One region of the Streptomyces sp. NPDC028928 genome, then DNA from elsewhere that is predicted to be linked to it. Evidence: riboswitches for the same ligand, from Rfam matches in the RefSeq annotation. Region 1 holds a riboswitch; each other region holds the start of a gene.
The links. Region 1 has a riboswitch for cobalamin ahead of ACZ4U1_RS39415 (cobalamin biosynthesis protein). Riboswitches for the same ligand answer to the same signal wherever they lie in the genome.
Positions count from the first base shown of each region.

Region 1 (9,654 bases):
GGAGCGGGGGGAGCCGGCTCGCGCCGGCGCGGTGCAGCAGGGCGAGCGGGGTGGGCAGGGGTCGGGGCGGGTTGCTGCGGGGCAAGGGGTCACCTCCGTTGGCCGTACCCCTTCAAGCGTTCCCCGGCCTGGGCCAGTTGTGCCTCCGTAAGCAGGGACGGTGTCAGGCCCGGCACCGAGGACGCCGTCAGCCACAGCCGGCACATCCACTCCAGCTGGGCGGTGCGGTCGTAGGCCTGGTCGAGGGTGGCGCCGTGGGTGATCGTGCCGTGGTTCTGCAGCAGGCAGCCGGAGCGGCCGGCGAGGGCGCGGAGCATGTTCTCGGCCAGTTCGTCGGTGCCGTAGGTGGCGTAGGGGGCGACCCGTACGGGGCCGCCGAGGGCGCCGGCCATGTAGTGGACGAGGGGCAGCTCGGGCACGAGCGTGGAGACCGCGGTCGCGTGCACGGCGTGGGTGTGGACGACGGCACGGGCGTCGGTGGTGCGGTAGACGGCGAGGTGCATGGGCAGTTCGCTGGTCGGCACGAGCGTGCCGAGCACCTGGCGTCCGGTGAGGTCGACGCCGGTGATGTCGGCGGGGGTGAGCCGGTCGTAGGGGACGCCCGAGGGGGTGACCAGCACCAGGTCGCCGATGCGGGCGGAGACGTTGCCGGAGGTGCCGACGACCAGTCCGTCGGCGACGGTACGGCGCGCCGTCGCGACCAGTTCCGCCCAGAGCCGTGCCTCGTCCTGGTGTTCGTCTTCCGTGTGCAGCAGCGGTTCAGCCATGCGGTGATCCTGCCAGCCGGGGCTGCGGGAGCGGGTGGGGCGGCGGCTTCCGCCCGGAAACCGTGCGGCCGAACGGGCGAATTTTACGGCGAAACACCTGAAACCGCACCAAATCAGTGCGTACGGGTGATCATCGGGCTTTTCAATGGTCCCTCTTGCCCACTGGACGACCGCTGCCGCCCGCGAGGGGAGGGCGTCCGCCGTCCGCCACCCCGGAGAGACGCATGGCCCGTGAACGCACCCTCGTCCGCCGCCGCGCCGCGGTTCTCACCGCGGCCACGGCGGCCCTCGCCCTCGCGGGCCCCGCACCCGCGTCGGCCGCACCGACGGACCCCGTCGTCCCGCCATCGGCGGGATCACCGGCGCCGACGGGATCGCCGGAGGCGGCCGGGATCCTGGAGGCGGCCGGAGCGTGGGGGGCCACCGGAGCATGGGAGGCCACCGGACTGCTGAGGCCGACCGGACTCGCGGAGACGGCCGGACTCACGGAGACGGCGGGACTCACGGAGACGGCCGGGCTGTCGCAGTCGGCCGGGCAGGCGGAGACGGCCGGGCAGGCCGGGGCCGCCGGAACACCAGAGGCCGCCGCGGCGCCGGAAGCACCCCCAGCACCGGAGGCCGCCGCAGCGCCGGGAGCCGCCGGGACGCCGAAGACCGGTGCCGGGCTGCCCCGGGGGCACGACGTGTCGTCGCATCAGAAGCGGGTCGGCTGGGCGGCCGCACGGGCGAAGGGGGCGCGGTTCGTGTACGTCAAGGCGACCGAGTCCACGGACTACCGCAACCCCTACTTCTCCGGACAGTACGGCGGCGCCCGCAAGGCCGGCCTGATCCGGGGCGCGTACCACTTCGCGCGGCCGGACCGGTCCTCCGGGGCCCGGCAGGCCGCCTACTTCGTGCGGCACGGCGGGGACTGGCGGGCGGACGGCTGGACCCTGCCGCCCGCGCTGGACATCGAGTACAACCCGTACGACGCGCAGCACAAGTGCTACGGGCTGGGCCGGAAACGGATGGTCCGCTGGATCCGGTCGTTCAGCGACGAGATCAAGCGGGAGACCGGCCGCCGCCCGGTGATCTACACCACAGCCCAGTGGTGGAGGCTGTGCACCGGGAACAGCCGCGCCTTCTCCTCCTCTCACGCCCTGTGGATCGCCCGTCACGGCACCTCGCGGCCGGGCGCCCTGCCGGGCGGCTGGCGGTACTGGACGTTCTGGCAGTACGGCACCAAGGGCCGGCTGCCGGGTGACCAGAATCTCTTCAACGGCCCCCTGAGCCGGCTGCGGATCCTGGCCCGGGGCCGCTAGCCAAGGGGCGCCTGGGCCGAGAGAGCAAAGCGGAGTCTCGTACGCGCGTTACTGACACCCTCACGCCCGCCTCAGTTCATCTTCCGTTCACCCAGGTTGCCTACGTTCGTCCAGCCAATGACCTCGAACGATTGCCTGGGTAAATGGAAAGCTTCTCGCTGATCCTCGCGATAGTGGTGGTAACCGCTCTCGCGTTCGATTTCACGAACGGTTTCCACGACACCGCGAACGCGATGGCCACCACCATCTCCACAGGCGCCCTGAAGCCGAAGATCGCGGTGACCATGTCCGCCGTCCTCAACCTTGTGGGCGCCTTCCTCTCCGTGGAGGTCGCGAACACGATCTCCAAGGGTCTCGTCGACGAGACCGGCATCCGTCCCGAGGTCATCTTCGCCGCCCTGGTCGGCGCGATCCTCTGGAACCTGCTGACCTGGCTGGTGGGCCTGCCCTCCAGCTCCTCGCACGCCCTGATGGGCGGCCTGGTCGGCGCCACCGTCGCCTCCGCCGGCTTCGGCGCCGTCCACGGTGACGTCCTGGTCACCAAGGTGCTGCTCCCGGCCGTCGCCGCGCCGGTCGTGGCGGGCCTCGCCTCGCTGCTGGCCACCCGGTTCTCCTACGGCATCGGCGGCACCGCCGACGGCGAGGCCACCCGCAAGGGCTACCGCGCCGGCCAGATCGCCTCCGCCGGCCTGGTCTCCCTCGCGCACGGCACCAACGACGCCCAGAAGACGATGGGCATCATCACCCTGGCCCTCGTCGCGGGCGGCTCGATCGCCCCCGGCTCGAACCCTCCCACCTGGGTGATCCTCTCCGCCGGCCTGGCCATCGCGCTCGGCACCTACATCGGCGGCTGGCGCATCATCCGCACCATGGGCAAGGGGCTGACCGACCTGGAGCCGCGCCAGGGCTTCGCCGCGCAGACCAGCGCCGCGACCGCCATCCTGGCCTCCTCCCACCTCGGCTTCTCCCTCTCCACCACGCATGTCGTCTCCGGCTCGGTGATGGGCGCGGGCCTGGGCCGCAAGGGCGGTGTGGTCCGCTGGTCCACCGCGACCCGCATGTTCATCGCCTGGGCGCTCACCCTCCCGGCCGCCGCGCTGGTCGGCGCGGGCGCCGAGGCCGTCACCGACCTGGGTGACTGGGGCACCGCCGTCGTCGCCGTCTTCCTGGTCGCCGCGTCCGCCGCGATCTGGAAGATCTCCCGCCGCGAGGTCGTCGACCACACCAACGTGGTCGAGGAGACCACGGAGCCCGTCGGTGTCGTCACCGCCGCCATCGCCGCCGTGACCCCGCCGCCCGCGGGCACGATCACCGAGGACCTGACGGCCACCATCCCCGCCCCGGCCACCGAGCCGGCCCCCGCCGCCGCCCCGGCCACCCCGCCGGCCGCCGCGGTCTGACCCCGAGCACACGGTTACTGAAGGAAGCATCCCCATGAAGATCGACTGGGCGGCCCTCGGCTCCGTCTTCGGCGTCAGCCTCGGGGTCACCGTGGCCCTGGTGACCCTGTTCACCCTCGGCATCGCGGGCCTGAACCGGCGCGAGAAGGCCGTGGCACAGGGTGGCTCCGCCGCCCTCGCCGTCACCGGCGCCTACCTCTGCTTCGCGGCCTGCGCGGCGGCGGTGGCGTACGGCATCAACCTGATCGTGGCCAAGGCCTGACCACACCCACAGAGGCTCCCCCGCGCGTGTCGCGCGGGGGAGCCTCTGCCGTACTCCGGCAGACCCCGCACACCCCACGGTGTGGGGATCGGCACACTCTCCCCACGCAGGTCAAAGGCAAGTTGACGGCCGTTCCGGGCGCGTGGTGGACTGCCCAGGCCATGTACGGCGGCAGGAGAGGAAGCCGGTGCGAATCCGGCGCGGTCCCGCCACTGTCACCGGGGAAGAACCCCCCGGGAGCCAGGAACTCTCACCGCCGATTCACGTCGAACCAGGGCGCGGACACCCTGAGTGAGGACACATATCGCCATGCTCGGCTGCCGATCGAGGACCAGCACCAGGCCTACCGGGCCCGTTCCTGCGCCCACGGCCGGCTGAGCCGATGGGTGCCGATCGCACATACGCGTACGGCGCCGCCGCCGGCGTCCTCGGTGACCTGCTCCTCGGCGATCCCCGCCGCGGGCACCCGGTCGCCGCGTTCGGCCGGGCGGCCGGGGCCGTGGAAGGCGCGTTGTGGCACGACCACCGCGGCTGGGGCGCCCTGCACACCGCCGTGTGCGCCGGTGGCGCCGTCGCTCTCGGCGCATTCGCCGCGCGTGCCGTACGCCCCTCCCGCACCGCCTCCGTGGCGCTGACCGCCGCCGCCACCTGGGCCGTGGTCGGCGGCACCTCGCTCGCCCGCGAGGCCCGCACCATCGGACGCGCCCTCGAGGCCGGGGACGTCGAGGCCGCCCGGGCCCGGCTGCCCCATCTGTGCGGCCGGGACCCGCAGGCGCTGGACGCCGACGGTATCGCCCGGGCCGTGGTCGAGTCGGTCGCCGAGAACACCTCGGACGCCGTGGTCGGCGCCCTCGTCTGGGGTGCCGTGGCCGGGGTCCCGGGGCTCCTCGGGTTCCGGGCGGTCAACACCCTGGACGCGATGGTGGGTCACAAGTCCCCCCGTCTGCGGCGCTTCGGCTGGGCCTCCGCCCGCCTCGACGACGTCGCCGGCTGGCCGGGGGCCCGGCTGACCGCCGTGCTCGCCGCCGCGGCCGGACCGGATCCGCGGGGTGCCCTGCGCGCCTGGAAGGCCGACGCGCGCAAGCACCCGAGCCCCAACGCCGGTCCCGTGGAGGCCTCCTTCGCGGGTGCGCTCGGCGTACGCCTGGGCGGGACGCTCTCCTACGGCGGCCGTACCGAACACCGGCCCGTGCTCAACGGCGCCGCCGGACGGCCGGTCCGGGTCACCGACATCGACCGGGCCGTACGGCTCTCCCGCCGTGTCGGCCTGCTCGCCCTCGCCGGCACGCTCGCCGCACGCCGGCTCCTGAAAGGACGCGGGAAGTGAACGGTGGTCTCCTCGTCGCCGGCACCACCTCCGACGCCGGCAAGAGCGTCGTGACGGCCGGCATCTGCCGCTGGCTGGTACGCCAGGGTGTCAAGGTCGCGCCGTTCAAGGCGCAGAACATGTCGTTGAACTCGTTCGTCACGCGCGAGGGCGCGGAGATCGGGCGGGCTCAGGCGATGCAGGCGCAGGCCTGCCGGCTCGAGCCGACCGCGCTGATGAACCCGGTGCTGCTCAAGCCCGGCGGCGAGCAGAGCAGCCAGGTGGTGCTGCTCGGCAAGCCGGTGGGCGAGCTGAGCGCACGCGGGTACCACGGCGGGCGCCAGCAGCGGCTGCTCGGCACGGTGCTGGACTGCCTGGCCGAGTTGCGGGGCACGTATGACGCGGTGATCTGTGAGGGGGCGGGCAGTCCGGCCGAGATCAACCTCCGGCGGACGGACATCGTCAACATGGGCATCGCGCGCAATGCGCGACTGCCCGTGCTCGTCGTCGGCGACATCGACCGCGGGGGCGTGTTCGCGTCCTTCTTCGGGACCGTCGCCCTGCTCTCGCCGGAGGACCAGGAGCTGGTCGCCGGGTTCCTGGTGAACAAGTTCCGCGGCGATGTCAGCCTGCTGGAGCCCGGGTTGGACATGCTCCAGGGCCTGACCGGGCGGCGGACGTACGGCGTGCTGCCCTTCCGGCACGGGCTCGGCATCGACGAGGAGGACGGGCTGCGTGTCTCGCTGCGCGGCACGGTCCGCGAGTCCTCCGTCACTCCCCCGGTCGGCGAGGACGTGCTGCGGGTCGCCGTGTGCGCGATCCCGCTCATGTCCAACTTCACCGATGTGGACGCCCTGGCCGCCGAACCGGGCGTCGTCGTGCGGTTCGTGGACCGCCCGGAGGAGCTGGCGGACGCCGACCTCGTGGTGGTGCCGGGCACGCGCGGAACGGTACGGGCCCTGGAGTGGCTGCGGGAGCGCGGGCTCGCGGACGCGCTCGTACGCCGGGCCGCCGAGCAGCGCCCCGTCCTCGGCATCTGCGGCGGCTTCCAGATCCTCGGCGAGCACATCGAGGACGACGTCGAGAGCCGGCGTGGTCATGTCGACGGGCTCGGCCTCCTGCCCGTCCGGGTGCGCTTCGCCCGGGAGAAGACCCTGACCCGGCCGAGCGGGGAGGCCCTCGGCGAGCGGGTCGACGGCTACGAGATCCACCACGGGGTGGCCACCGTCGACGGGGGCGAGACCTTCCTGGACGGCTGCCGGGTCGGCCAGACCTGGGGCACCCACTGGCACGGCTCGCTGGAGTCGGACGGCTTCCGGCGGGCCTTCCTGCGCGAGGTGGCCGCCGCCGCGGGCCGCCGCTTCGTGCCCGCGCCGGACACCTCCTTCGCCGCGCTGCGCGAGGAGCAGCTCGACCGGCTCGGCGACCTGATCGAACAGCACGCGGACACGGACGCGCTGTGGCGGCTCATCGAGTCCGGCGCGCCGCAAGGACTGCCTTTCATTCCACCGGGAGCGCCCGCATGAGCACAGTGTTGTTGTTGTCGACCGCCGACACGGATCTGCTGGCGGCCCGGGCCTCCGGCGCCGGCTACCGCATCGGCAACCCCACCCGGGTCGACGTCGCCGGCGAGCTGCCGGGCCTGATCGAGGGCGCGGACCTCGCCGTCGTACGGCTGCTGGGCGGCAAGCGGGCCTGGGAGGACGGGCTGGCCGCGCTGAAGGCGTCCGGCATCCCGACCGTGCTGCTGGGCGGCGAGGCCGTGCCGGACGCCGAGCTGATGGCCGAGTCGTCCGTGCCGGCCGGTGTGGTCGCGGAGGCGCTGAAGTACCTGGTCGAGGGCGGCCCCGAGAACCTGCTGGAGCTGTCCCGGTTCCTGTCGGACACCGTGCTGCTGACCGGTGAGGGCTTCGAGGAACCGCGCCGGATGCCGGAGTTCGGCGTGCACGGCTCGTACGAGGTCCGAGGCGGCCGGCCGACCGTGGGCGTGCTGTTCTACCGGGCGCACGAACTGAGCGGCAACACCGCCTTCGTGGACACCCTGTGCGAGGCGATCGAGGCGCAGGGCGCCAACGCGCTGCCGGTGTACTGCGGTTCGCTGCGCGGCGCGGACGCCGGGCTGTACGAGCTGCTGGGCCGGACCGACGCGCTGGTGGCCACCGTGCTCGCGGCCGGCGGCACGCACGCCTCGCAGGCCTCGGCGGGCGGCGACGAGGAGTCCTGGGACATCGGCGCGCTCGCCGACCTGGACGTCCCCGTGCTGCAAGGGCTCTGCCTCACCTCCTCGCGGGCCGCGTGGGAGGAGTCCGACGCGGCGCTGTCCCCCATGGACGCGGCGATGCAGGTCGCGATCCCGGAGTTCGACGGCCGGCTGATCACCGTACCGTTCTCCTTCAAGGAGCAGGGCCCCGACGAGGTGCCGGTGTACGTCGCCGACCCCGAGCGGGCCGCCCGCGTGGCCGGGATCGCCGTCAGGCACGCCCGGCTGAGGCACAAGCCGAACGCCGAGAAGAAGATCGCCCTGGTCTTCACCGCGTACCCGACCAAGCACTCCCGGGTCGGCAACGCGGTCGGCCTGGACACGCCCGCGTCGGCGGTACGCGTGCTGGACGCGCTGCGGGACGCGGGGTACGGGCTCACCGAGTACCCCTCCGGCGGCGACGAGTTGATCCACCGCCTCATCGAGGCCGGCGGCCACGACGTGGAGTGGCTGACCGAGGAGCAGCTGGCCGCCGCGCCGGCGCGGGTGCCGCTGGCGGACTACCGGGCGTGGTTCGAGAAGTTGGACCCCGAGCTGCGGGACGCGATGACCGAGGCGTGGGGCGAACCGCCGGGCGGTCTGTACGTCGACGGTGACGACATCGTGCTGGCCAGCCTCCAGTTCGGGAACGTCGTCGTGATGATCCAGCCGCCGCGCGGCTTCGGCGAGAACCCGATCGCGATCTACCACGACCCGGACATGCCGCCGTCGCACCACTACATGGCGGCCTACCGCTGGCTGGAGAACAGCTTCGGGGCCGACGCGATCGTGCACATGGGCAAGCACGGCACGATGGAGTGGCTGCCCGGCAAGGGCCTGGGCCTGTCGCGTGGATGCGCCCCGGACGCCGTACTCGGCGACCTGCCCCTCGTCTACCCGTTCATCGTCAACGACCCCGGCGAGGGCACGCAGGCCAAGCGGCGCGGGCACGCCACGGTGGTCGACCACCTGGTGCCGCCGATGGCGCGGGCCGACACCTACGGTGACCTGGCCAAGCTGGAGCAGCTGCTGGACGAGTACGCGCTCGTCTCCGACCTGGACCCGGCGAAGGCCCCGGCCGTCCGCGCCCAGATCTGGACGCTGGTGAAGGCGGCCGAGCTGCACCACGACCTGCATGTGGACGAGCAGCCGGACGACGACGCGTTCGACGAGTTCGTCATGCACATCGACGGCTATCTGTGCGAGATCAAGGACGTGCAGATCCGGGACGGTCTGCACATCCTCGGCGGCGGCCCGGTCGCCGAACCGCGGGTGAACCTCGTCCTCGCCGTGCTGCGCGCCTCGCAGGTGTGGGGCGGCCAGGCGAACGCGCTGCCCGGTCTGCGGGCGTCGCTCGCCCAGCACTTCGGCCTGGTGGAGAAGGAGCTGCTGGCCGAGCCGGGCGCCCCGGTGAAGGTGCCGGTGGAACTGACGGACCTGGTGGACGGGCCCGCGCGGACCGCGTCCGACGCGATCGACCTGCTGGAGCAGCTGTGCCGGCGGATCGCGGAGGAGATGGAGGCGCGGGCGTGGGACCGCGCGATCGTCCCGGCGGTCCTGCGGGGCGCGCTCGGGGCCGAACTCCCCGACGCGGTCGCCGTGCTGGAGTTCGCGTGCGACGAGGTCGTGCCGCGTCTGGCACGGACCACGGACGAGATCGGGCACATCCTGCGGGCGCTGGACGGCGGTTACGTCCCGGCGGGTCCGTCGGGCTCCCCGACCCGCGGCCTGGTCAACGTCCTCCCGACGGGCCGGAACTTCTACTCCGTCGACCCCAAGGCCATCCCGTCGCGGCTGAGCTGGGAGGTCGGCCAGTCGCTGGCGGACTCCCTGGTCGCACGCTATCTCCAGGACACCGGGGAGTACCCGAAGTCCGTCGGTCTGACGGTCTGGGGCACGTCCGCGATGCGCACCCAGGGTGACGACATCGCCGAGATCCTGGCGCTGCTGGGCTGCCGCCCGGTGTGGGACGAGGCCTCGCGGCGGGTGACCGGCTTCGAGGTCGTCCCCCTCGCTGAACTGGGCCGTCCCCGCATCGACGTCACCGTCCGCATCTCCGGCTTTTTCCGGGACGCGTTCCCGCATGTGGTCGCTCTGATCGACGACGCGGTACGGGCGGTGGCGGAGCTGGAGGAGCCGGCCGAGTCCAACTACGTGCGGGCGCACGTGGAAGAGGACGCGGCCGAGCACGGCGACCGGCGCCGCGCCACGGCCCGTGTCTTCGGCTCCAAGCCGGGCGCGTACGGCGCCGGTCTGCTGCCGCTGATCGACGCCCGCAACTGGCGCAGCGACGCCGACCTGGCCGAGGTGTACGCGGTGTGGGGCGGCTACGCCTACGGGCGCGGGCTCGACGGGCGGGCGGCGCGCGGGGACATGGAG
Region 1 is NZ_JBVHVI010000027.1:19,190-28,843, reverse strand. Features, by position in the region: gene ACZ4U1_RS39435 (class II aldolase/adducin family protein) at 90-767, opposite strand; gene ACZ4U1_RS39430 (lysozyme) at 1,286-2,068, shown strand; gene ACZ4U1_RS39425 (inorganic phosphate transporter) at 2,212-3,468, shown strand; gene ACZ4U1_RS39420 (hypothetical protein) at 3,503-3,730, shown strand; cobalamin riboswitch at 3,859-4,000, shown strand; gene ACZ4U1_RS39415 (cobalamin biosynthesis protein) at 4,113-5,057, shown strand; gene ACZ4U1_RS39410 (cobyric acid synthase) at 5,054-6,562, shown strand; gene cobN (cobaltochelatase subunit CobN) at 6,559-9,654, shown strand, end outside.

Region 2 (9,654 bases), on a different contig from region 1:
CTCTCCGCGGCGAAGGCGATCGAGGTGCCGGCCCGCTCGGGATGGGGGACGGCGGCGCTCCCGCCGTTGACGAAGAGGATCGTGCCGCGCCCGAGCCGCCGCATCCCCGGCAGCACCTGCTGCACGGCGGCCACCGGCCCGTACACGGAGAACTCGATCGGCCCCACCAGATCCCGGTGCCCGGTGTCCAGCACGGGCCGCATGAAGTCCCGGTGCGGCACGGGGCTGTACTGCAGCACCTCCACGGTCCCGAGGGCGTCGGCCAGTTCCCGCAGCGCCACCGCCAGTTCCTCGGGCCGGCGCACATCGGCGGTGAAGCCGCGCGCGGTGATCCCCTCGGCCGCGAGCCCGTCGGTGATCACGTCCAGCCGGCCCCGGTCCCTGGCGACCAGCCCGACGGCGAACCCCTCCCGCCCGAACCGCCGTGCGACGGCGGCCCCGAGCCCCGGCCCGGCTCCCACGATGGCGACACTGCTCATGCCGGACATCCGTACCGCGCGGGCCGCCGCCTCACACCCTCGGGCCGTCAGGCCGTCCGGCTCAGGCCATCCAGAAGAACACCGCCGTCATACGCTTCTCCGCCAGGGTCCGGCCGAAGTAACCGGTGGCGCTGTGCACCAGGTTGGCGTGGTACAGCAGCAGCCGGTTGTACTTGTGCGGGACGCGGACGTCCTCCTCGAAGGCGTCCGCGGTGACGTAGCGGGTGCCGAGGGCCTCGACGAGGTTGGTGTGCGGGGCCTGGACGACGTTGCCGCCGAGCCGGCCGCCGGGCAGGGACTGGCGGTAGAAGCTGGTGCCGCAGTCCTTGGGGACGTCCGGGTTGAGGTAGAGCACGGCCGCGTACCGGCACAGGGCGCGGGAGTCGGTGTGCGGGCGGGGCTCGCTCTCGCCCTCGCCGACCACCTGCACGCAGTTGTGGTTGAGGGTGCCGCCGCCGGGCGCCTGCTGCACCCACAGCTCCTTCGCCCCGGTCGCCTTCCTCACCAGCCGCTCGATCCGGGCGAGTTCCCCCGGCTCCAGACCGGGCATGGCGCGCAGGCCGGGCCAGGTCTCGGAGGTGTACGGGTACCCCTCGACCCAGTCGTCCTCGGCCAGACACCGCTGCCGTACCGCGTCGACGTCCGGCAGGACGTCGTCCAGCACCCAGTAGTCACGGCCCTTGGTGGGCTTGCGGTAGGGCAGGACGGGCAGCGCGGCAGGGGGACGGGGCGGCGGTTGCGGGGACATGCGGCGAATCTAGGCGGGCGCCGGGTCTGCCTTCTCCCGCGCGGAGGTCAACCTTCTGCCCAGGAGCGGCCAACCTTTGGCCAACGGGCTAGGGCAATTCTTTACTCGCCACCGCTGAGACGAACCGCCTCCGCGTCCGTACTGCTGTGCGTCCGAACCATGGGCGGATCACCAGGCAGGAGGAACGGTGCGCTTTTCGCGGAACGCGACGGGAACTGTCTTCGTGGGCGGTGCGATGGCCCTGACCCTCGCGGCCCTCGCCTACCCCGGCATGCTCGGCCTGGACAAGGTCTCCAGTGCACAGGACCGCGTGATCGCCAACACCCAGTGGGGACCGCTCACCGAACAGGACCGGGACTTCGTGGTCAAGGTGCGGGCGGCCGGCCTGTGGGAGTACCCGGTGGGGCAGATCGGGCTGCAGAAGGGCAGTTCGAAGGCGGTGATCACGGCCAGCCAGCACCTGATCGACGGACACGCGGCGCTGGACACCACCTGCCGCAAGATCGCGCCCATGCTGAACATCACGCTGCCCAACGTGGCGAGCCCGCAGCAGGAGGGCTTCGTGAACACGCTGAAGTCGGAGAGCGGCAAGCAGTTCGACACGGACTTCGCCAACATCCTGCGGATGACGCACGGCTCGATCTTCAACACGGTCGCGAAGATCCGGTCCACCACCAAGAACTCCCTGGTGCGGGCCCTCGCCGACCAGGCCAACGACACCGTGCTGGACCACATCACGGTGATGGAGAAGACGGGTCTGGTCGACTTCGACCAGACCCTGTTCCAGCAGACCACCCCGCCCAAGCTGCCCAACTCCGACCTGACCCCGCCGCCCCCGGCCGCCGGCCAGCCGGAGGTGGTGCTCACCCCGCCGCCGACCGCCACCTCCACCCCGGTGGACATCAACGGCATCGCCGGCGGCGGGAACTCGGTCCCGGGTCCCAGTCCCTCGGCCGGCTAGGCCAGCCACACCGTGGTGTCCGGCGGCAGCACCCTTCCGTCGGGCAGCGGGGTGCTGGTCAGCAGGACCTCGCCCGGCGGCAGCGGTACCGGCGCGGTGCCGAGGTTGGTGACGTTGCGCCAGCCCTCGGTGCGGCTGAAGTCCAGTACGGCCGCCGGTGCCTGCGGGGTCCAGGACAGGGTCTCGCCCGCCAGCAGCTTGCGGCGCAGCCGCAGGGCCGTGCGGTACAGCTCCAGCGTGGAGCCCTCGGCGCCGGTCTGCGCCTCGACGGCGTAGGCCGCGAAGGACGCGGGCTGCGGCAGCCAGGAGGCCCCGGGCCCGAAGCCGTAACTGGGTCCGGTCGTCGTCCACGGCAGCGGCACCCGGCAGCCGTCGCGGCCCTTGCGGACATGGCCGGTCTGCTCCCAGATCGGGTCCTGGAGCACCTCGGCGGGCAGGTCGGCGACCTCGGGCAGGCCGAGTTCCTCACCCTGGTAGAGGTAGGCCGAGCCGGGCAGCGCCAGCATCAGCAGGGTCGCGGCCCGGGCCCGGCGCAGCCCGGCCGCCGTGTCGACCGCGGGCGCCGCGCCGTCGGCGAGCAGCCAGGCGGCCGGATCGGTGCCGGCCGGCAGCATCAGCCGGGAGGCGTGGCGTACGACGTCGTGGTTGGACAGCACCCAGGTGGCGGAGGCCCCGGCCGCCCGGGCCGTGGCCAGCGAGCCGGTGATGACGTCCCGCAGTTCCTCGGCGTCCCAGCGTGCCTCCAGGTACTCGAAGTTGAAGGCCTGGCCGAGTTCGTCGGGCCGGGCGTACAGGGCGCGGCGGGCGCCCGGCACCCAGGCCTCGGCGACGGCCATGCGCGGCGGGGTGTAGGCGTCGAAGATCTTGCGCCAGTCGCGGTAGATCTCGTGGACCTCGTCCCGGTCCCAGTACGGGTGGCTGCCCGGCGGGACCAGGGGCAGCGCGTCCTCGCCGGTCGCGCCGATGTCGCCGACGTCCCGCAGCGGCTCGGTGAGGTCCTTGGCCAGGCCGTGGGCGACGTCGACGCGGAAGCCGTCCACGCCCCGGTCGGACCAGAACCGCAGGGTGGTGCGGAAGTCGGCGCGGACCTCCTCGTTGTCCCAGTTGAGGTCGGGCTGTTCGGGGGCGAAGAGGTGGAGGTACCACTCCCCGTCGGGCACCCGCCGCCAGGCGCTGCCGCCGAACACTGACTGCCAGTCGGTGGGCGGGAGTTCGCCGTGCGCACCGCGGCCGGGCCGGAAGACGTACCGGTCCCGGGCGGCGGAGCCGGGTCCGGCGCGCAACGCCTCCTGGAACCAGGGGTGCAGGTGGGAGGTGTGGTTGGGGACGATGTCCACGACGACCTTGAGGCCGAGCCGGTGCGCCTCGGCGACCAGGGCGTCGAAGTCGTCCAGGGTGCCGAGGCGTTCGTCGACCCCGCGGGGGTCGATGACGTCGTAGCCGCCGTCGGCGAGTTCGGAGGGGTAGAAGGGGCTCAGCCACAGGGCGTCCACGCCGAGCGTGGCGAGGTGGCCCAGCCGCTGGGCGATGCCCCTGAGGTCGCCGAGGCCGTCTCCGTCGGCGTCGGCGAAACTGCGCGGATAGACCTGGTAGATGACGGCCTGGCGCCACCAGTCGGGGTTTCTGGGTGAGAGGTCCGGCGAGTGGTCTGCCATACGGGCTCCCCTGGGACGGACGACAGTACGGAATCTGTATCTGTCCACCTTGCCCGGAAAGGCAACCTTTTCGCGGGTGGTCAGGCCGTGCAGTGCCCCAACAGGCCCTGTGTCCGCGCGTCACCGGTGGCGGGGACCGCCTGTGATCTTGGATACCTGCGCGGGTGCGCAGCTATGCGGGAAACCGCGTGCCCCTCTACGGTGGGCGGGCCGTGGTGCTCGGGAAGTCGATGCAAGGTCGACGCGGCCCTCGCCACTGTGATCGGGGAGTTCCCGTTCCGTCCGGCACACCGCCGGGCCACTGGTCCTACGACCGGGAAGGCAGGGACGGCGGACGCGGCACCCGTAAGCCAGGAGACCGGCCACGGCAGCTCATGAAGTGATCCACGAGGTGCTGGAGCATGAACCGATGGCCGATGCCGCAACCTTCCGCTGGCGACGCGAGGACACCGTCAAGACGGCGGGCCTGATGGCGGTGATCGTCGCCCTGCACGTCGTGGCCTTCGGGATCCTCTACCTCCTCGTCGCCCCCCGGCACTACAAGGTCGGCACCGACGTCTTCGGTGTCGGCCTCGGCATCACCGCCTACACCCTCGGCATGCGGCACGCCTTCGACGCCGACCACATCGCCGCCATCGACAACACCACCCGCAAGCTGATGGCCGACGGCAAGCGGCCGGTGTCGGTGGGCTTCTGGTTCGCGCTCGGCCACTCCAGCGTCGTCGTCCTGCTGGCGCTGCTGATCGCGGGCGGCACCTCGCTGGCCGGCAAGGTGATGAACGAGGGCTCCACCACCCACCAGGTGCTCGGCTTCCTCGGTACGACGATCTCCGGCACGTTCCTCTACCTCATCGCCGCCCTGAACCTGGTCGCCCTGGTGGGCATCCTGAAGGTGTTCCGGGCGATGCGCGCGGGCGCGTACGACGAGCAGGAGCTGGAACAGCACCTGGACTCACGGGGCTTCATGAACCGGATCCTCGGCCGCCTCACCAGGTCCGTCTCCCGCCCCGGCCAGATGTACCCGCTGGGCTTCCTCTTCGGCCTCGGCTTCGACACGGCCACCGAGGTCACGCTGATGGTGATGGCGGGCTCCGGCGCGGCAGCCGGCCTGCCCTGGTACGCGGTGCTCTGCCTGCCCCTCCTCTTCGCGGCCGGGATGAGCCTGTTCGACACCCTGGACGGCACGTTCATGAACTTCGCCTACCAGTGGGCGTTCGCCAACCCCGTCCGCAAGGTCTTCTACAACCTCGCCATCACCGGCCTGTCCATCGCCGTCGCCTTCTTCATCGGCACCATCGAACTGGTCGGCGTCCTGCACGAGAAGTTCGCCCTGCACGACGCCGTGACCGGCTGGATCGCCGGCCTCGACCTCGACAACGTCGGCTACCTCATCGTCGGCCTGTTCGTGGTGGTGTGGGCGGCGGCGCTGACGTACTGGCGACTGGCCCGCGTGGAGGAACGCTGGTCGGCCCCCGCCACGCCCGCCGACTAGCGTTCCACCGTCTCCAGGTACAGCTTCACGTACCGGTCGACGTCGACCTCCAACGCCACGTCGACCAGCGCCCGTTCGCGGCCGCCCTCGTGGATCTCCGACTCGCCCAGCCGGGGCCGGCGGTCGACGATGGTCTGGCCGCGGGTCGGGCCGGGGGCGAGGGAGACCTCGACCGGGAGGAGGCTGGTGGTGATGCCCTGCGGGTCGGCGACCGCGCACACCGCGCCCGCGTCGCCGAGGCCGCCCGCCTCCTCGGCCTCCGGCGGCTCGCCCTGGTGGGCCGGCCGGTGGGCGAGGAGTTCACCGGCCAGGCGGGTGCCGGGCTCGCTGCTCGTCCGCAGCCGGTGCACCTCGTCACTGTCCACGATGACCTGCCGGAAGACGTCCAGGCCGTACATCGTGATCGGCACCCCGGCCGTGAGCAGGATCGCCGCGGCCTCCGGGTCGTGCCAGACGTTGAACTCCGCGACCGGCGTGGCGTTCCCGACCTCCACCGCGCCGCCCATGAACACGATCCGCTCGATGTTCCGGGTCACCTCCGGGTGGGTGCGCAGGAGCAGGGCGATGTTCGTCAGGGGCGCCGTCGGGATCAGGGTGACCGGGCGCGGGGAGGCGAGGATCTCGCGGTGCAGGAGGGTGACGGCGTCGACGTCGACCGGGGTGCGGGCGGGCGCGGGCAGGCCCAGGTCGCCCATGCCGTCGGCGCCGTGCACGGGCGCGGAGCGGGCGGGCTCCAGCAGCGGGCGCTCGGCGCCCCGGGCCACCGGGATGTCGGGGGCGCCCGCCTGCTCCAGCACGGTGAGGGTGTTGCGGACCACGCCGTCCACGTCGGTGTTCCCGGCCACGCAGGTCACCGCACGGAGGTCGAGTCCGGGGTGGCGTACGGCGAACAGCAGGGCCAGGGCGTCGTCGACGCCGGTGTCGCAGTCGATGATCACGGGGATGGGCTGACCGGTCACGGCGGACTCCTTCCGTCGACCCGACCTTAGATCAGTCCCAGAGCGCGGTGCCGCGTGCCGCCACCCGTTCGGCGATGCGCCGCAGGAGTTCACTCCCGGGCAGCGCACCGGGCCGCCGGCCGTCCCGCAGGCGTACGGCGGCCAGCCCGGCGCCGGCCTCCCGGGCACCGATCACCGCCTGGTACGGCACGAGGCGCGCCGCGCGGATCCTGGCTCCCAGGGTGCCCTCCTCGGGCCCGGCGACTTCGGCGCGCAGGCCGAGCGCGAGCGCCTCCCGGACCAGTGCCGCCGCCTGCTCCCGCTGGTCCTCACCGACCGGCAGCACGGCCAGCTGGACCGGGGCCAGCCAGGCCGGGAACGCGCCGCCGTGCGCCTCCAGGAGGTGGGCGACGGCCCGCTCGACGCTGCCGATGACGGAGCGGTGCACCATCACCGGCCGGTGCTTCGCGCCGTCGGCGCCGATGTAGTGCAGGTCGAAGCGGGCGGGCTGGTGGAAGTCGATCTGGACGGTGGACAGGGTGGACTCGCGGCCCGCCGGGTCGGCGATCTGCACGTCGATCTTCGGGCCGTAGAACGCGGCCTCGCCCTCCGCCTCCTCGTACGCCACCCCGGCCTCGGCGAGGACCTCCCGCAGCAGCTCGGTCGCCCGGCGCCACAGCTCCGGGTCGGCGACGTACTTGCCGCCCGCGCCGGGCAGCGAGAGGCGGTGGCGTACGGCCTCGATGCCGAGGTCGGCGTAGGCGCGGGCGATCAGCTCCAGGGCGGCGCGGGCCTCGGCCACCACCTGGTCCAGGGTGCAGAAGACGTGCGCGTCGTTGAGGTGGATGGCGCGGACCCGGGTCAGCCCGCCGAGCACGCCGGACAGCTCGGCACGGTGCATGGCGCCCAGCTCGGCGATGCGCAGGGGCAGTTCGCGGTAGCTGTGGGAGCGGGAGCGGTAGATCAGGGCGTGGTGGGGGCAGAGGCTGGGCCGCAGCACGACCTCCTCGGCGCCGAGCCGCATCGGCGGGTACATGTCGTCGCGGTAGTGGTCCCAGTGCCCGGAGATCTCGTACAGCTCGCGTTTGCCGAGCGCGGGCGAGTAGACGTGCCGGTAGCCGGCCCGGCGTTCGGCGTCCCGGATGTACTCCTCCAGGGTGTGCCGCACGACCGCCCCGTCCGGCAGCCAGTACGGCAGTCCGGCGCCCATCAGCGGGTCGGTGTCGAAGAGGTCCAGCGCACGGCCGAGCCGCCGATGGTCGTCGACCTTGTCGTTCATCCGGTTCTCCTCCGTCGGGGAGGCGGACGCCCCGGTGCACGACGAAGCCCCGGGGCGTGCGCCCCGGGGCTTCGATGCTGGTCAGGTGTCAGCGCGCCGGGACGGTGTCCGGCGTCGTCGTGTTCGACGGGTGCTGGTGGGCGCGCTGCATGACAGGCAAGGTACCGCCCCCGCCCGCCCCGCACCACGGATTTCCGGGCGCCCCCTCCCCTCACCCGTACGGCCCGGAGCGCTGGTGAGCGGGTCGGCCCGGTGGTGCCGTGAGATCAGGCACCGTCGGCCGCACGCAGCCCAGGAGGCACCCATGTCCCCCGCGATACGCCCCCGCGTCCCCCGTGGCGTCCTCCTCACCGTCGTCGCCGCCGGCCTCATAGCCGCCGGAGGCTGCGCGGCCCTCGGTCTGAAGCACCCGGCGAGCGCGCCGTACCCGCTGCCCACCATCGACCGGCCGAGCCAGACGTCCAGGGCGTCCGCGCGGGCCGACGGCTCCACGCTCAGCGACGAGCAGGCGCAGTCCGCGCTGATCAACGAGACCGACCTGGGCGCCCCCTGGACCGCCACGCGCGGCGCGGCCACCTGGCGGGACGGGCTGCTGAAGACCCACACCACGGCCGGGGAGTGCCAGCGGCTGCTGGACGCCCTGTACAGCGACGAACTCCTCGGCGCCCCGGCCCGCGTCGCCGTCGGCCTGGACGACGCCGACACCGACGCCCAGCTCCGCTACCAGATCGGCGCCCGCCGCCCGGCGGACGTCGACGCCGTACTGTCCTGGCTGCGGACGCTGCCCGTGCAGTGCGCCCGGTTCACCGCCACCACGGAACTCGGGCTCGTGGAGGACGTCCAGGTCATGGACGCCCCGCTGCCGGAGGTCGGCGACGCCCGGCAGGGCCTGCGCGTCACCATCGCCACCACGACCGACGACGACGAGGAGTACCTCCTCACCATGGACCTGGCCGCCGTCCGCGTCGGCGAGGACGCCTTCGCCCTCACCAACGCCGGCCTCGGCGACGTACCGAACGACGCCACCCAGGCCGCCGTACAGATCGGCGCCCTGCGTCTGGCGGACATCCGCAAGCAGGGGCGGGCGCAGGTGTGAGGGTCAGAGCGGCGGCTGGGCCGGGGGCGGGCCGAGGGTGGTGGTGCCGGGGGCGGTGCGGTGGCCGAGGCCGGTGCGGTAGGCGTCCAGGGCGGCCTCGACGCGGCCCGTGCGGCGGAGCAGGTCGCCGAGGAGGCGGCACAGGTCGGCGAGGTCGCCGGCTGCGCCCGCGCGTTCCAGGAGGCTGAGGGCGCGGACGTAGTGCTCCTCGGCGGCCTCGGTGTCCCGGGCGTCCTCCGCGATGATGCCGAGCAGGCGGTGTGCGGCGGCCGCGTGGACGGCGCCGCGCTCGGAGGAGAAGTCGCCGAGGACGCCCTCCAGCAGCCCGGCGGCCTCCTCGGACTTGCCCCGGCGGTGCAGCACGTCGGCGAGTTCGACGGCGGCCTGGCTGCGGTACAGGGCGGCGCGGGTCTCCGAGAGCATGGCGTACGCCTGCCGCAGCTCAGCCTCCGCCCGGTCCAGTTCGCCGTTCTGCGCGCTGACGTAGCCGCGCATCCAGTGGCAGTTGGCCAGCTCGGTGCGCAGGCTCAGCTGCCGGTACAGCTCGGCCGCCTTGGCCAGGGAGGCGTCGGCCTCGGTGACCCGGCCCTCGGCGAGCAGGGTACGGGCCACCGAGCGGTGCATCCGGGCGATCAGCGCGGGGTCTGCCGCCCGCGGGGCGAGCGCGAGGGCGAACTCGGCGGCCTGGGCGGCACGGGCGTGCGCGCCCATGTCCATGTACGGGCCGATCACGCTGGCGTAGAGCAGCAGCAGCGCGTCGGGGTCGTGCAGTCCGCCGCGGTTCAGTTCGTCGAGGGTGGACTCCAGGAGGTAGACGGCGTACCGCAGCTCACCGGCGAGGTAGTGGGCCACCGCCCTGCCGCGGATGGCGGGCACGCGTTCCGGCAGGGTCTTGCCGGCCAGCCGTTCCTCGGCCTGCTCGAAGTACTCGCGGGCCCCGGTCAGCTCGCCTGTCTCGAGGGCGCATTCGCCGAGCCCCAGCAGCGCGGTCGCCTGTTCGCAGCCG
Region 2 is NZ_JBVHVI010000008.1:380,601-390,254, reverse strand. Features, by position in the region: gene ACZ4U1_RS21615 (SDR family NAD(P)-dependent oxidoreductase) at 1-479, opposite strand, end outside; gene ACZ4U1_RS21610 (DUF6445 family protein) at 541-1,227, opposite strand; gene ACZ4U1_RS21605 (DUF4142 domain-containing protein) at 1,451-2,188, shown strand; gene ACZ4U1_RS21600 (glycoside hydrolase family 13 protein) at 2,185-3,843, opposite strand; cobalamin riboswitch at 4,040-4,224, shown strand; gene nicT (Nickel transporter NicT) at 4,253-5,335, shown strand; gene ACZ4U1_RS21590 (nucleoside hydrolase) at 5,332-6,294, opposite strand; gene thrS (threonine--tRNA ligase) at 6,326-7,552, opposite strand; gene ACZ4U1_RS21580 (hypothetical protein) at 7,857-8,648, shown strand; gene ACZ4U1_RS21575 (tetratricopeptide repeat protein) at 8,652-9,654, opposite strand, start outside.
Region 2: linked by a shared signal. The riboswitch ahead of nicT (Nickel transporter NicT) and the one ahead of ACZ4U1_RS39415 (cobalamin biosynthesis protein) in region 1 are both predicted to bind cobalamin.

Region 3 (9,654 bases), on a different contig from region 1:
TGGTCACGGTTGCCGAGCATGCCGACGTCCAGGACCGCCGGGACCTCACCGGCGATCTGGACGACCTCCTCCGGGGCGACGGTGCTGGCGCAGATCAGGACGCCGGGGTAGGGGCCCTCGGCCAGCACGCCGCCCGGTCCGTGCAGTACGGCGCCGAGGGCCTGTCCGTCGGCCACGACGCACAGGGCGGCGCTCGTGCCCGCGACGGCGTCGGTGGGGTTGGCGGCCACGTAGGCGCCCGCCTCGGCGAGCGGCGCGGCCCGCTCCGGGGTACGGTTCCAGACCCGGACCTGTATCCCCTGGTCGAGGAGGCGACCGGCCAGTCCGGCGCCCATCGTGCCCAGGCCGAGGACGGCCACGGGGCCGTGGACGGGGGGCGTCATGACGCCACCCCCTTGGTCTCCTTGACGACGCGGAACCGCATCGACTGCCGCTGGTCGACCCACTGGCGCAGCGGGGCCACCAGTTCCTGGTGTTCCGCGCTCTGCTGCCAGGCGAAGAAGTCCTCGGCCGACCGCCATTCACTGGTGATGACCCACTGACGGGAGTCGTCCACGGGCTCGCCGAGCCGCTCGACGATGTGGCCGGGGGTGCTGGCCACGGACTTCCGAAGGTGCTCGTACAGGTCCAGGAACCCTTGCTCGCCGCCCTCGATCACACGGACCGCGAAAACGACGCTCAGCTTGTCGGCCGTCTGGCCCTTGTCGTTGGTGCCCACTGTCTCCTCCTGTGGTGAGAGCCGGAAGGACACGACACCAACGGACTCATGTCCCTCGTACGGCTGCAACTCCGAACGGGGGACGACCCAGTGGGGACAAGGGATACACGCTCCGTCATTACTCATTTCGGGTGACGGCGCCCATCCCTCGTGAGAGTGATCCGCGACCGACCGGGGTGTCGGGGGGCGAGGCGGGTCCTAGGACCAAGGGCTGATCGGCAGTCAGAATCTCCTGCTGTTAACGTGCACCTGCAAGTCATTCGCAATAATGTCGGAGGACGTTGGACATGGCGCTGTACACGCTCCCGGAGCTTCCCTACGACTACTCGGCGCTCGCGCCGGTCATCAGCCCGGAGATCATCGAGCTGCATCACGACAAGCACCACGCGGCCTACGTGAAGGGCGCGAACGACACCCTGGAGCAGCTCGCCGAGGCGCGGGAGAAGGAGGCGTGGGGCTCCGTCAACGGGCTGGAGAAGAACCTGGCCTTCCACCTCTCCGGGCACATCCTGCACAGCATCTACTGGCAGAACATGACCGGCCCGAAGGAGGGCGGCGGCGAGCCCCTGGCCGCCGACGGTGTGGGCGAGCTGGCCGAGGCGATCAAGGAGTCCTTCGGCTCCTTCGCCGCTTTCAAGACCCAGCTGTCCAAGGCCGCGGCCACCACCCAGGGTTCGGGCTGGGGCGTGCTCGCCCACGAACCGCTGAGCGGGCGCCTGATCGTGGAGCAGGTCTACGACCACCAGGGCAACGTCGGCCAGGGCGCCACCCCGATCCTGGTCTTCGACGCCTGGGAGCACGCCTTCTACCTGCAGTACCGCAACCAGAAGGTGGACTTCATCGAGGCGATGTGGCAGGTCGTCAACTGGCAGGACGTAGCCCGCCGTCACGAGGCCGCCAAGTCCCGCGCGAACGTGCTGCTGCTCGCGCCGTGACGCCGTAGCCCCTTCCGTACGGTGGGTCCGGGTGACGGGGGTGTCACCCGGGGATGACATGATGACCGCGACGTGAGGAGACGGCGGGGCGGATCTCCCGGGTCCCCCGGGTATCCCGGGGTCTCCTGGACCTTCCGGATCGCCCGGATCTGCCGGGGAGGGGATGGGTGGGCGTGTCCGAAAGGCCGACGGACGGGACAGCGGGCGCACCGGTGCCCTGCCGGGTCGTCGTGTGCCGGGACTGCTGCTGCGGCAGCCCCAAGGTGACCGGCGACCACGCGGCGCAGACCGCGCGGTTGCGGGCGGAGGTGCCCGTGCGCATCTCCGACTGCCTCGACGTGTGCGACCAGGCCAACGTCATCGTCGTACAGCCCTCCACGGCCGGCCGGGCCGCCGGCGCGCGGCCCGTCTGGCTGGGGCTCGTCAACGACCCGGAGGCGACCGAGGACATCGTCGGCTGGGTGCGCGCCGGCGGCCCCGGCGTGGCACCGCGCCCGGACATCCTCGACCTGTACGCCTTCACGCCCCCGCGCCGGCACGGGGAACCCTGAGCCTGGGGCGGACACGCCTTCCCCGGCAGGCACGCCTTTCCCGGCAGTCCTCCGTCCGGCACGAGAGGAAGATCACCCGGCCGGAGGCGGTCTTGGCCGGAGGCCGGTCGCGCGGTACGGTCTCTGCGATATCGACGACGGTACGACGGAAGCCGGTGGGAATCCGGCACGGTCGCGCCACTGTATGCGCCACCCGCAAGGGTGTTCGTGAGTCAGACCCGTGGCCGTCGTCCTGTGCACCACCGAGATGGGACGCGAACTCCCAGAGGAGGTTCTGCCATGGCGCAGACCGTCGCCCAGCCGACAGCCACCACTCCCGCCGTCCCCGCCAAGCTGCCGCTGAAGGCGGTAGCTCCCTGGGCGGTCTTCTTCGGCATCCTGATGCTGGTCCTGCTCTACTTCGTCGGCGCCGAGCAGGGCGCCACCTCCGTGTTCAACGGCACGGACGTCCACGAATGGGTGCACGACGCCCGCCATCTGCTCGGTTTCCCCTGCCACTGACGCGAGGGGACTCCGCTCACTCATGAATTCCGCAACCGTACGGAACCTTCTCGTACGGGGCATGCTCGCCGGCCTCGCGGCCGGCGTGCTCGCCCTGATCGCGGCCTACTTCCTCGGTGAACCGAACGTCGACAAGGCGATCGGCTTCGAGGACGCCCACGCCCACGAGCACGAGGTGGAAGTCGTCTCGCGCTCCTTGCAGTCCACCGCGGGACTCGCCACCGGCGTCCTAGTCTACGGGGTCGCCTTCGGCGGCATCGCCGCACTCGCCTTCTGCTTCGCGCTCGGCCGGGTCGGCCGCTTCGGCCCGCGGGCGACCGCGCTGCTGCTGTCGGGCTGCGCGCTGCTCACCGTGTACGTCGTGCCGTTCCTGAAGTACCCGGCCAACCCGCCGTCGGTCGGCGACCCCGACACCATCGGCAAGCGGACCACCCTGTACTTCCTGATGATGCTGCTCGGCGTCCTGCTGGCGGTCGGCGCCACCCTCCTCGGCAAGCGCCTGGCACCCGTCCTGGGCACCTGGTGGGCGACCGTGGCCGCGGTGGCCGCGTTCGCCGTCGTCATCGGCCTCGCCTACGCGTTCCTCCCGGTCGTCAACGAGGTGCCGAGCGACCTCCCGGCCACCCTGCTGTGGCGGTTCCGCCTGTCCGCGCTGGCCGTCCAGGCCGTCCTGTGGGGCGGATTCGGCCTCGCTTTCGGCGAGTTGGCGGAGCGGCTGGTGAACCCGAGGCCGGAGCCGGCCGCGAGGAGGGGAGCGGTCCCGGCCGCGCGCTGACTCCTTCCGGACAACAGAGGGCCCTCCGGAACCATCCGGGGGCCCTCTGGCGTTCCCCGGACACCGGCGATCAGCGGAGGAACCGAGTGGCCAGACACCCCCAGCCGCGCCGCATCACCCTCGGCGGCCGCGAAGCGGTCGCCCTCACCCCGGAGGAGTACGAGCGGCTGGTCGCCAGCCGACGGCAGATCGGAGGCCAGAGCGCCCGGGTGCGGGTCCTCGCCCAGCAGGCGAAGCGCACCGAACGGCTCCTGCGCGACCTTCAGACGCTGATAGACACCCGCGGGGACGCCTGCCGCGAAGAGGCCCAGCGGCCGGAGCCGGCCTGCCCCGACGCCGCGTCCGCGGAGGGTGGCACCGAGGCGGCATGCCTGCGCTGCGCGCTGGCGGCGCTGCTCCGCCGACACCGGAACCCGGCCTCCTGAACCACCCGTCTCGAAAGGTCAGTCGGGCTCCGGCGCGGACAGCGGACGTCCCAGCCGTAGATTCCAACGCCCGGCCCGGCCGCTGAGTCCGGTCACGGTCAGCGGTGGCACATCGAGGCGCCAGAAGACCTCGGCGGGCACGCCCAGCGCCGCCACCACCGCGGCCCGCACCACCTCCGGCTCGACCACGGCGAGCGTACGGCCCTCCACGGCCTGGGCGCCGGCGAGCCAGCGCGCGACCCGCCCGCACAGGTCCTGGACGGACTCGCCGCCGTGCGGCGCACAGCCGGGGTCGGTGAGCCAGCGGCCCACCGCCTCGGGCTCGACGGCCCCCACCTCGTCCAGGGTGCGGCCTCGCCAGCGGCCCACATCGAGCCCCGCCAACTCCGGTGCCGGCACACCCTCCAGGCCCAGGGCCGAGGCTGTCTCCGTACACCGCACGCTGGGGGAGACCAGCACACGGCCCGCGGAGGGCAGCGACCCGGCCGCCGCACGGGCCCGCGCCGTGCCGCCCTCGTCGAGCGACCCGCCGTCGTCGAAGCGGGCCTGCCGCAGCGACGCGCTCATGCCGGGCGAGACGAACAGGACTCGGCTGGTCACGCGGTCGCTCCTGTCACGGGTGGGTCATGCGGGCGCGGTGAGGCCGGTGTCATGGGCGGCGGTGCCCGGCCCCCTGGCCCGCCCCCGCGAACCTAGCATCCGGACACACCTTGCGCCGCATACAGGTGGGGGGTATATGGTGGAGCCGTTGTCAGGTACCCCCAGGGGGTATGCGAAGGAGCTGCGAGGAGCAGACATGTCCACCACCACCTCCGGTGCCGCCGAGGTCGAACTGGCCATCGGCGGCATGACCTGCGCCTCGTGCGCCGCCCGCATCGAGAAGAAGCTCAACCGCATGGACGGCGTCGAGGCCACCGTCAACTACGCCACCGAGAAGGCCAAGGTCACCTTCCGCGAGGACATAGCCGTCGCCGACCTGATCGCCACCGTCGAGGCCACCGGCTACACCGCGCGCGAACCCGAGCCGGTCCGCCCCGAGACGGAACCCGGCACCGGTCCCGCCCAGGAGGAGGCCGGCGAGCTGCGGCCCCTGCGGCAGCGGCTGACCACCGCCGTCGTCCTCGCCCTGCCGGTGATCGCGATGGCGATGGTCCCGGCACTGGAGTTCGAGTACTGGCAGTGGCTGTCGCTGACACTGGCGGCGCCCGTGGTGACGTACGCCGCCTGGCCGTTCCACAAGGCCGCCTGGACCAACGCCCGGCACGGCGCCGCCACCATGGACACGCTGATCTCGGTCGGTACGGCGGCCGCGTTCCTGTGGTCGCTGTGGGCGCTGTTCTTCGGCACGGCCGGCACGCCCGGCATGACCCACCCCTTCGAGCTGACCATCGCCCGCAGCGACGGCGCCGGGAACATCTACCTGGAGGCCGCCGCCGGGGTGACCGCCTTCATCCTGGCCGGCCGGTACTTCGAGGCGCGCTCCAAGCGCAGGGCGGGCGCCGCGCTCAAGGCCCTGCTGGAACTGGGCGCCAAGGACGTCACCGTACTGCGCGGCGACCGCGAGGAACGCGTGCCCGTCGCACAGCTGAGGACCGGCGACCGCTTCCTCGTCCGCCCCGGCGAGAAGATCGCCACCGACGGCAGGGTGATCGAGGGCTCCTCCGCCGTGGACGCCTCCATGCTCACCGGCGAGTCCGTCCCCGTCGAGGTCGGCGTCGGCGACGCCGTCACCGGTGCCACGCTGAACGCCGGCGGACGCCTGGTCGTGGAGGCCACCCGGGTCGGCGCCGACACCCAGCTCGCCCGGATGGCGAAGCTCGTGGAGGACGCCCAGAACGGCAAGGCCGCCGCCCAGCGGCTCGCGGACCGGATCTCCGGCGTCTTCGTGCCCGTCGTGATCGCCCTCGCCCTCGGCACCCTGGGCTTCTGGCTCGGCAACGGCGCCGGACTCACCGCCGCCTTCACCGCGGCGGTCGCCGTCCTGATCATCGCCTGCCCCTGCGCCCTCGGACTGGCCACCCCGACCGCGCTGATGGTCGGTACCGGGCGCGGCGCGCAGCTCGGCATCCTCATCAAGGGCCCCGAGGTCCTGGAGAGCACCCGCAAGGCCGACACCATCGTCCTGGACAAGACCGGCACCGTCACCACCGGCCGGATGACCCTGCTGGCCGTCCACACCGCCGAGGGCACGGCCGAGACGGACGTGCTGCGGCTGGCCGGTGCCCTGGAGCACTCCTCCGAGCACCCCATCGCCCAGGCCGTCGCCGCCGGAGCCGCCGCCAGGACCGGCACGCTGCCCGTCCCGGAGGACTTCGCCAACGTCCCCGGACTCGGGGTCCAGGGCGTCGTCGAGGGACACGCCGTCCTCGTCGGGCGGGAGCAGCTGCTCACCGAGTGGGCCCTGTCCCTGCCGGCCGGGCTGCGCCGCGCCAAGGACGCCGCCGAGGCGGTCGGTCGTACGGCCGTCGCGGTCGCCTGGGACGGGGAGGCCCGCGCGGTCCTCGAAGTCGCCGACGCCGTCAAGGAGACCAGCGCGGAGGCCGTCCGCCGGCTGCGCGCCCTCGGGCTGACCCCCGTCCTGCTGACCGGTGACAACCGGGCCGTCGCCGAGACCGTGGCCGCCGAGGTGGGCATCGACCCCGAGCACGTGATCGCCGAGGTGCTGCCGCAGGACAAGGTGGACGTGGTCAAGCGCCTTCAGGGCGAGGGGCGTTCGGTGGCCATGGTCGGCGACGGCGTCAACGACGCGGCGGCCCTCGCCCAGGCCGACCTGGGCCTGGCCATGGGCACCGGCACGGACGCCGCGATCGAGGCCGGCGACCTCACCCTCGTCCGCGGGGACCTGCGGGTCGCGGCGGACGCCATCCGGCTCGCCCGCAGGACGCTGGGCACCATCAGGTCCAACCTGTTCTGGGCGTTCGCCTACAACGTCGCCGCGCTTCCGCTGGCCGCGGCGGGGCTGCTCAACCCGATGATCGCGGGCGCGGCCATGGCCTTCTCGTCGGTCTTCGTGGTCGGCAACAGCCTGCGCCTGCGCGGCTTCCAGCCCGCCGACCGGTAGCCGGCGACACGGCACGCGCCCACGGGCCCCCGACGGATCGGCCGTGCAGCCGCCGGGGGCCGCCCGGGCTGTGCCGTCAGTCCTCGTCGTGGTCGTCGTCGGTCTCCATGGCCGCGACCCTGCCGGTCCCCGCGTCGACGGTGACCTCGTGCCCGGTGCCCCGCGCGTCGGTGACGTCGATCTGCCAGGTGGTGGGCCTGCCGTGGTCGTCGTTCAGTTCGGCGGCGGTCGCGGTGCCGGCGACTGCGGTGAGTGCCGTGTTCACGGCCCTGGTGATGCCGGTTTTCGGGGACGTGGTGCGGGCCGCGTCGTCGGCGTCGTCGTCCTGGTCGGTCCGAGGCCGGGTGACCGTGCCGTCGGACGCGTCGACGGTGACCTCGTGCCCGGTGCCCCGCGCGTCGGTGACGTCGATCTGCCAGGCCGGCTTGCCCCGGCCGCCCTTCAGCTCCACGGCGGTGACCGTGCCCGGCACGGACGTCGTGGCCCTGGCGGCGGCCTGCTTCAGGCCGAACTCGGCACCCCGGGCTGCTGGACGTCCCCGACCTGCTGCACGACGTCGTACGGCTCCAGCACCTGGCCGCCGACCTGCTCCTGCCGGCCCGCCTCGACGCCGGCGAACGCCCCGCCGACGGGCTGGTCGACCTCGGAGCGCTGGTGCGCGAGGAGGTGGCCCGGCGCGCGCCGGCCGACCGCGTCACCCCCGCCGTCACCACCACCGGCACCGCGCCGGAGGTCCGCGGCAGCCGCGGCCGGCTCGCCCGTGTGCTGGGCAACCTGCTCGACAACGCCCAGCGGCACGCCTCCACCGCGGTCACCGTGTCGGTGACCGCGACACCGGACACCGTGACGCTCACGGTCGCCGTGCGACGAGGGCGGTGCCGGCTTCGGACTCGCCGTCGCCCGCGATGTCGTCCGCCACCACGGCGGCACCCTCACCCTCGCCGACGCCCGGGACGGCGGCGCGGTCTTCCGGGTCCGGCTGCCACGCGCACAGCGAACGGCGGTGCACACCCGTCCATGACCCGGGCCCGGTGGGTTTACGGTGGTCCTGTGGGCTCTGCCCGGCCGTGGGACGCAGCCCGCACCATCCGGCTTCGCCGGACCGTACCGCTCCTGCTCGTCCGGGGGGTGCCATGAGAATCGAAATGATCCAGAGGGCCGCCAACGTGCTCTTCGACGTGCCGGACGACACGCACGAGGAGATCATCACGCTCATCGACGCGGTCACCCACGACGCCCGGACGCACGCACCGGACCTGGCGGCCGCGTTCGGGGAGTGGTGCTGGCTGGTGTACACGGTCCACGGCGACACCATCGAGGTGCTGGACGTCGGCTGCGCCCGCTGACCCGGCCCTCGCGCGCTCCCCGCGTTTCGGCGCGTGAGGCGCCGGGAACCCGGTGCCGCACCCGCGGAAATGGGGGTACGCCGTGCCCGACATCCACCAGGCCGGCATCCGGAGCCAGGCCCTCCCGCTGACAGACCGGGCGTCGCTCGACCCGCTGATGGAGCGCATCGGCGACGCGCGCTACGTGCTGCTGGGCGAGGCGTCCCACGGCACCGCCGACTACTACCAGGTGCGTGACATGCTGACGCGCCGGCTCATCCAGGAGAAGGGCTTCTCCTTCGTCGCGGTGGAGGGCGACTGGCCGGACTGCGAGGCCGTGCACCGCTCCGTGGTCGCCGCGCCGGGCGCGCCCGAGGACCCCGGCGAGGTGCTGGCCGGCTTCAGCCGCTGGCCCACGTGGATGTGGGGCAACACCGACGTCGCCGCGTTCACCCGCTGGCTGCGCCGGCACAACGAGCCACTGCCGCCCGAGCGGCGTGTCGGCTTCTTCGGGCTGGACGTCTACAGCCTCTGGGAGTCGCTGCACGCGGTGCTCGCCCACCTGCGCGAACACGACCCCGACCGCGTGGAGCCCGCCCTGGAGGCGTACCGCTGCTTCGAGCCGTACGCCGGGGAACCGCAGTCGTACGCCATGTCCACGCGGTACCTCCCCGAGGGCTGTGAGCCGCAGGTCGTCTCCCTGCTCACCGAGCTGCGGCGGCGGTCCGCGGGGACGGGCGCCGGGGACGGCTCGCTCGCGGAGTTCGCCGCCCGGCAGAACGCCGAGGTGCTGGCCGGAGCCGAGAGCTACTACCGGGCCATGGTCGACAGCGGGCCCCAGTCCTGGAACATCCGCGACCACCACATGGCCGACACCCTGGACCGGCTGATGGACCACCACGGCCCCGGCGCCAAGGCGGTGGTGTGGGCGCACAACACCCACATCGGCGACGCACGCGCCACGGACATGGCCGACACCGGCATGGTCAACGTCGGCCAGCTGGTGCGCGAACGCCACATGGGCAAGGGCGTGGTCCTGGTCGGGTTCGGCGCGCACTCCGGGACCGTGCTCGCCGCGGACGCCTGGGGCGGCGTACCGCGGATCATGGACGTGCCGCCGGCGCACTCCGGCAGCCTGGAGGACCTGCTGCACCAAGCACTGCCGGACGAGCGGGCCCTGTTCGTCTTTCCCCACGTGCAGCTCCAGCATCCGCCGGCCGCCGGCCGGGCGGCCGAGTGGTTCCACGAGGAGCACGGTCACCGCGCGATCGGCGTGGTCTACCGGCCGCACGTCGAGCAGGTCGCCAACTACGTGCCCACCGTCCTCGCCCAGCGCTACGACGCCTTCTGCTACCTCGACCGC
Region 3 is NZ_JBVHVI010000023.1:1,260-10,913, forward strand. Features, by position in the region: gene ACZ4U1_RS37510 (NAD(P)-dependent oxidoreductase) at 1-383, opposite strand, end outside; gene ACZ4U1_RS37515 (antibiotic biosynthesis monooxygenase family protein) at 380-718, opposite strand; gene ACZ4U1_RS37520 (superoxide dismutase) at 1,006-1,653, shown strand; gene ACZ4U1_RS37525 ((2Fe-2S) ferredoxin domain-containing protein) at 1,827-2,204, shown strand; cobalamin riboswitch at 2,326-2,447, shown strand; gene ACZ4U1_RS37530 (CbtB domain-containing protein) at 2,484-2,705, shown strand; gene ACZ4U1_RS37535 (CbtA family protein) at 2,728-3,480, shown strand; gene ACZ4U1_RS37540 (hypothetical protein) at 3,567-3,905, shown strand; gene ACZ4U1_RS37545 (histidine phosphatase family protein) at 3,924-4,505, opposite strand; gene ACZ4U1_RS37550 (heavy metal translocating P-type ATPase) at 4,702-6,966, shown strand; gene ACZ4U1_RS37555 (PepSY domain-containing protein) at 7,043-7,471, opposite strand; partial or broken gene ACZ4U1_RS37560 (sensor histidine kinase) at 7,483-7,987, shown strand; gene ACZ4U1_RS37565 (hypothetical protein) at 8,112-8,312, shown strand; gene ACZ4U1_RS37570 (erythromycin esterase family protein) at 8,395-9,654, shown strand, end outside.
Region 3: linked by a shared signal. The riboswitch ahead of ACZ4U1_RS37530 (CbtB domain-containing protein) and the one ahead of ACZ4U1_RS39415 (cobalamin biosynthesis protein) in region 1 are both predicted to bind cobalamin.